Regions from separate parts of the Kitasatospora sp. NPDC096077 genome, predicted to be linked through region 1. Evidence: predicted binding sites of a transcription regulator. Region 1 holds the regulator's gene; the other holds the start of a gene.
The links. Region 1 encodes HspR, which represses chaperone genes until heat shock. Its sites were predicted from a motif close to TTGAGNNNNNNNNNCTCAA; they were not measured.

Region 1 (3,408 bases):
CGAAGGGGAGTGGTCACAGTGCGTGAGGTGCGTCGGTGTGCGACCGCTATAGCACTGGCTGTAGTGGCGGTTCTGTTTAGTTCGGCTCCCGTGCACGCCGACGTGATCTGGACCAAGCAGCCTGCTGCCTCCCAGGCGCAGTCCACGGCCGCCCGGAACCTTGCCGCTGCCACCATCGCTGATGACGTGATTTGGACTTGAGCGTGCCTCAGTAGGGCGTCTCGGTGTCGTTGAACAGCGGCATGGTGCGGTGACTTTCGGACAGCTTCCAGCCCAGTTGGAACAGGGTGTCGGCCGCGTATTCGTCCCGTAGCTCGGCGATGTGGCGGGCGAGTGTGCGCTCGCTCAAGCCCAGGTTCCTGGCTATGACGCGATGGCCGATGCCCTGCAGCATCATCCTGAGGATGTTCTCGCGGAGCCTCGAAACGACCTCCGGGGGGACGTCAAGCCCTCCTTGGAACGGGATGGCGCGTTCCCAGAAGCTTTCGAACAAGCTGACCATGAAGCCGATCACGGCCTCGTCCTGGATGAATGCCGCCCGCTGCTGGTCGCCGCTGACCGGAATGATCGCGGCGGTGCGGTCGACGATGATCATCCTGGTGAACGGCTCGCCCAGCGTACGGACCTCGCCGCCGGCGGCGGTCATGGCCGCGACGTAGGCCCGCGTGGGAGCGGAGTACCGCGTGCTCGGCTGGTACAGCGTGCGTCGTGAGACTCCGCGCCGGAGCATGTCGGTGTCCAGGGCGATGGCCGCCTCCGTCGGGAAGGAGCGGGAGCCCCCACCCGGCTGGGCGCTCAGCACCTCCTCGCGGCTGCCTTCCATGAGGTCGACCAGTCGGCGGTTGATCTCGGCCAGGCCGTGGAGGTGCTCGATCGGGCCACCGTCGTGCGCCTCGTTTCCCCCGTTGCCATAGGCGTGGGTGAGCTCTTGGAACTCGGCGGGCAGAGCAGCGGCCCGGCTGAGCAGATCGAGGGCCTTGCGTTGCCAGGTCGCCGTGAGAGCGCTGGCGAGTTGCTTTGGGTCGACGGCGACGAGCATTCCCGGATCCTCTATATCCGGTACCAACAAGCCGATATCGACCAATTCGCGGAGGGAGCCGCGATCGCCTTCGTCCGCTATGGCAGCGATCACCCTCCCGGGTTCCCGCAGGACGGCCATGTAGAGAGATCTGGCCTCGGGGGAGAGCTGACTGTAGGCGTTGGCCATGGGACCGGATGCCTCAGTCCCACTCATGTCTTGCTCCCTGCCTCGGCTTGGACCTTTCGGCCTTACTCGGTTGTATTCACTACCAGATTCCGCTGCAACTGTCGCATGACCGAACCTGCTCCCACCTGGCAGGAAGGAGCCTGCCACGCCGACACAACCGCCGGCACCCCCCGAACAGGAGGGAGCCGGCGGCTGGTGGTGCGGTGCGGGTCCCCGGTCAGCGCTTGGGGCGCCAGACGACGAGGGCGCTGGACTGCGGGGTGGGCGGCTGGTACGGGACGAGGTCGCGGCGGTAGGAGGCGTGGACGGCCGCCTCGCGCTGCTGGAGGGCGCTGGCGGCGCCTTCCAGGGAGTCGGCCAGCTCGGTGATGCGGGCCTGGAGGGCGGTGACCTGGTTCTCCAGCTCGATGATCCGCTTGATGCCCGCCAGGTTGATGCCCTCGTCCTGGGAGAGCCGCTGGACGTCGCGCAGCTGCTGGATGTCGCGGGCGGAGTAGCGGCGCCCGCGGCCGGCCGTGCGGTCGGGGCTGACCAGGCCGAGGCGGTCGTACTGGCGGAGGGTCTGCGGGTGCAGGCCGGAGAGTTCGGCGGCGACCGAGATGACGTACACCGGGGTGTCCTCGGTGAGCACGTACTGCGGCGGGGTGGTGGCGCGCCGGGGGCGGCGGGGGCCGTTGCCGGGCAGGCCCTCGCCGAGGCCGGGGCCGATGGGGCCGTCGGGGTCCATCGGCTGCATCGGGTTCATCGGAGTCGGGGACATCTGGTCGTCACGCTCCCTTCGCCGCCCGGAAGAGAGCGGCTCGCGGGTCGTCGGAGGCGGTGGCCTCGCGGTACTGCTCCAGTGCGTCCAGCGCGTCGCCGGTGACGTGCTGCGGCACCACGACCTCGATGGTGACGAGGAGGTCGCCGCGGGTGCCGTCCTTGCGGGTGGCACCCTTGCCGCGGGCGCGCATGGTGAGGCCGTTGGCGCTGCCCGGGGGGAGCTTGAGCTTCACGGCGGGGCCGTTCAGCGTGGGCACCTCGATGGTGGCGCCGAGGGTGGCCTCGGGGAAGGTGACCGGCACGGTGACGGTGAGGTTGTCGCCCTTGCGGCCGAAGACCGGGTGCGGGTCGACGTGCACGGTGACGTAGAGGTCGCCGGGCTGGCCGCCGCGTTCGCCCTGGGCGCCCTTGCCCTTGAGCCGGATCCGCTGGTCGGCCTGGACGCCGGCCGGGATGCGGACCTGCATGGTGCGGGCCGAGCTGGCCCGGCCGCTGCCGTGGCAGTCGGGGCACGGGTCGTCGACGATCATCCCGCGGCCGCGGCAGTCCTTGCACGGCTCGGAGAGCGCGAAGGCGCCCTGGCCGCGGCTGACGGTGCCGGCGCCGACGCAGGTCGGGCAGACCCGCGGGGTGGTGCCGGTCTTGGCGCCGGTGCCGTTGCAGAGCCGGCAGGGGGCCTGGCTGGTCATCCGCAGCGGGACGGTCGCGCCGTCGACGGCCTCCTCGAAGGAGAGCGTCACCTCGGTCTCGACGTCGGCGCCGCGCCGGGGCTGGGCCTGCCGGGCGCCGCCGCGGTTGAAGAGGCCGCCGAAGACGTCGCCGAGGCCGCCGCCACTGCCGCCGCCGCCCTGGCTGCCGTTGAAGAGGTCGCCGAAGTCGAAGCCGTAGTTGCCGGTGCCCGGGCCGCCGGTGCGGAAGCCGCCGTTGGCGAAGAGGCTGCGGGCCTCGTCGTACTCCTTGCGGCGCTTCTCGTCGGAGAGGACGTCGTACGCCTCGGAGATGTCCTTGAAGCGCTCCTCGGCCTTGGCGTCGCCCTTGTTCGCGTCCGGGTGGAACTCGCGCGCCAGCTTGCGGTAGGTCTTCTTGATCTCGGTGGCGGTGGCGTCCTTGGGTACGCCGAGGACCTTGTAGTAGTCCTTCTCGACGAAGTCCTTGCCGCTCATGCGCCCACCTCGTTCCGCTCGGCAGCCGCTGAGCGGTTCACGCGCCCCTTGATGGCTCGCTCGCTGCGCTCGCTCACGGCTTCCGCCACCTCCTGATGTCCATCGTCACTGCGCTGTCAACAGCGTTTGCAGGAAGCGCTGTTGACAGCGCGCTGCGGAGTCGGCCGCCGTACCGGCCGGCGTGTGACTCCGCAGCGCACTGGTTGTCAGCTGTCACAGGTTGTCAGCTGTCCGAGCCACCGTCGGACTTGTCCTTGTCGGTGGACTTCGGCTCGG
Region 2 (3,408 bases), on a different contig from region 1:
AGCGAGGTGACCGGCAGCTCCAGCTCGGCGCCGCGCGAGCGCAGGTAGGAGAGCGCGATGTGCGCGGACTCCTTCATCACGTCGCCCAGCTGCCCGGTCAGGGTCAGCCCGGTGCCGCCGGTCTCGGCGTCGGCCAGCGAGGCCTCGATGTAGAGGACGTCGCCGCCTGCGCCGGTGACCGCGAGGCCGGTGGCCACGCCGGGGACGGCGGTGCGCCGCTCGGCGGGCTCCTGGGCGGACTCCGGCACGTGGTGGGGCCGGCCGATCAGGGCGCGCAGGTCCGCGGCGCCGACCGTGACGGGCAGTTCGCGCTCGCCGAGTTCGGCCTGGGCGGCGATCTTGCGCAGCACCCGGGCGATCGAGCGCTCCAGGGTGCGCACGCCCGCCTCCCGGGTGTACTCCCCGGCCAGCCTGCGCAGGGCCGCCTCGTCGACGCCGACCTGTCCGTCGCTCAGGCCGGCCCGCTCCAGCTGGCGCGGGAGCAGGTGGTCGCGGGCGATGACGACCTTCTCGTCCTCGGTGTAGCCGTCCAGGCGGACCAGCTCCATCCGGTCGAGCAGCGGCTCGGGGATGGCCTCCAGCACATTGGCGGTGGCGAGGAAGACGACGTCGGAGAGGTCGAGCTCGACCTCCAGGTAGTGGTCCCGGAAGGTGTGGTTCTGGGCCGGGTCCAGCACCTCCAGCAGGGCGGCGGCCGGGTCGCCCCGGTAGTCGGAGCCGACCTTGTCGATCTCGTCGAGCAGGACGACCGGGTTCATCGAGCCGGCCTCCTTGATCGCCCGCACCAGCCGGCCGGGCAGCGCGCCGACGTAGGTGCGCCGGTGGCCGCGGATCTCCGCCTCGTCCCGGACGCCGCCGAGCGCGACCCGGACGAACGTGCGGCCCATGGCGCGGGCCACCGACTCGCCGAGCGAGGTCTTGCCGACCCCGGGCGGACCGACCAGGGCCAGCACCGCTCCGCCCCGACGTCCGCCGATCAGGCCGAGCCCCTGGTCGGCGCGGCGCTTGCGGACGGCCAGGTACTCGACGATCCGGTCCTTGACGTCGCCGAGGCCGGCGTGGTCGGCGTCGAGCACGGCGCGGGCGCCGGCGATGTCGTACGCGTCCTCGGTGCGCTCGTTCCAGGGCAGCTCCAGGACGGTGTCCAGCCAGGTGCGGATCCAGGAGCCCTCGGGCGACTGGTCCGAGGACCGCTCCAGCTTGTCGACCTCCTTGAGCGCGGCCTCGCGGACCCGCTCCGGCAGGTCGGCGGCCTCGACCCGGGCGCGGTAGTCGCCCTCCTCGTCGGCCGGGTCGCCGTTCAGCTCGGCGAGCTCCTTGCGGACGGCCTCCAACTGGCGGCGGAGCAGGAACTCCTTCTGCTGCTTGGCCACGCCCTCCTCGACGTCCTTGCGGATGGTGTCGTTGACCTCCTCCTCGGCGAGGTGGTCGCGCAGCAGGGTGAGCGCGTACTCCAGGCGGGCGACCTGGTCGGCCTCCAGCAGCACCTTGAGCTTCTGCTCGGCGGTGGCGAAGGGGGCGTAGCCGATGTTGTCGGCGAGCTCGCCGACGCCCTCGATCTGCGCGACCCGGTCGACGATCTGCCAGGCGCCGCGCTTGCGCAGCCACTGGGTGGACAGCGCCTTGTACTCCCTGACCAGCTCGGCGGCCCGGCCGGCCACCGGGGTGCCGACCGAGGACTCCTCGAAGGGCGTGGTCTCCACCCAGAGGGCGGCGCCGGGGCCGGTGGTGCCGACCCCGATCCGGACCCGGCGCACGGCGCGCACCAGGGCCGCCGGGTCTCCGTCGGCCAGCCGGCCGACCTGCTCCACGGTGGCCAGCGTGCCGGCCGCCGCGTACGAGCCGTCCACCCGCGGGACCAGCAGGACCTGCGGCTTGCCGGAGCCGGTGGCCGCCGCGCGGGCGGCCTCGACCGCGGCCCGCACCTCGGTGTCCTTCAGGTCCAGCGGGACGACCATGCCCGGCAGGACGACCTCGTCGTCGAGCGGCAGCACGGGCAGGGTGAGCGGTGTGGACGTCGATGCCATGATCTCTCCCCGGTCAGTGAACTTGAGTCGACCTGACTAAGGCTTCACGAGCGTCGGATGTTCCCCGACCCGTGTTCGCTGCGAGCGAACACGCCGTCACCGGAACGGCCGGAGGGAAGCCCCGTCAAAAGAACAGGGAAAGAACGGCCCAAGAGACCCGGGCGTCAGCGCACGGTGGACGGCCGGGTACCGGCCCGCACCACGGCGGGGGCCCGGACGGCGGCCCGGACGGGACCGGCGCCGACCAGCGGGAGCCGCGGCAGCCGGAGCCGCGGCCGGGACGGTCCCCGCTCGACCCATCGCACCCAGCGCCACCGCGCCACCCCGGTGAGCAGCGCGGCCGGATGCCCGATGGCCGTGACCAGGTCCCTCTGGGAGGCGATCTGCTGGGCGATCATCAGTGCGGCACCGGCCAGCGCCGGCACCCGCCAGCGCAGCGGGAGCGACGCGATCACCGCGCCCAGGCAGGCGAACACCCCGTAGCTGACCCCGATGTCCAGGCGGTCCATCGCCTCCGGCGCCATCCGCCCGAGCCGCACCGCGGTGATCACCACGCCCTGGGAGAGCAGGGTGGCCACCACGTGCCCGGCCGCGAAGACCGCCGCCGCCCGGGCGGAGCCGACCCGGCGCTCCAACGGCGCCAGGGTGACGGCGAACCCCCACAGGTAGGGCGTCCACGATCCCCCGGCCACCCAGAACCCGCTGAGCACCAGGACCCGCAGCGGGTGCAGCAGCAGGTTGTGGCCGTCCGAGCTGGAGGCCTCCTGGAGGTGCTGGACGAGTTCCGGGTCGGCGAGCCTGGCGAAGGTCGCGGTGATCCCGACCACGGCCAGATATCCGAGGGTGAAGGGAGTGCGCCGGGGCGTCGGAACGCGTTCCAGCAGCCATTCGACGACGCCGGTGCGCAGCCCCCCGCGGAGCATTCCGTACGGCGACCCCACGGCCGCGCGCCGGTCGGTGTCCTGCCGCAGTCCCGCCATGCCGACCTCCGCTCCACCCCCGCGGCCACCAGTGCCGGAAGGTGCCCAACGTACCGACGCGAAGGCCGGTTTCCGCCCTGCGGGGCGCCGTCGCCGCCACGGTACGTCGAGGTTCTGAGAGGCACCTGAGAAAAGCCGGTGAAGACCGTCGACGCGGAGAACGGTCGGATTCCCGGCATTGGTCCAGACCTTCTGTCGATTAACGCGCCAGTAGGGCCTCTGACCGGCGACTTGGCGTCAACTGAACTGCATACGTACCGTTACGCAGAGAAAATTCGCCGGGTAAGGTATCGGCCCGTGCCCACTCGTGCGGTGGGCCCGAGGGCGGCCGGACAGCCGGCCCACGGGCCGGAAACGTCCGGTCCGCCTGCCGGGAGGCATCCGCTGTCCGTACGCTGCGG

Region 2: lon (endopeptidase La) is a predicted target of HspR. The motif match lies at 2,050-2,068, and genes of this name have one in related genera.

What each region holds. Positions count from the first base shown of each region.
Region 1 covers NZ_JBEOSV010000025.1:56,358-59,765, reverse strand. The annotation lists gene ABTZ03_RS22295 (hypothetical protein) at 209-1,207, opposite strand; gene ABTZ03_RS22290 (heat shock protein transcriptional repressor HspR) at 1,425-1,967, opposite strand; gene dnaJ (molecular chaperone DnaJ) at 1,975-3,132, opposite strand; gene grpE (nucleotide exchange factor GrpE) at 3,356-3,408, opposite strand, start outside.
Region 2 covers NZ_JBEOSV010000005.1:187,329-190,736, reverse strand. The annotation lists gene lon (endopeptidase La) at 1-2,027, opposite strand, end outside; gene ABTZ03_RS07745 (rhomboid-like protein) at 2,192-3,007, opposite strand.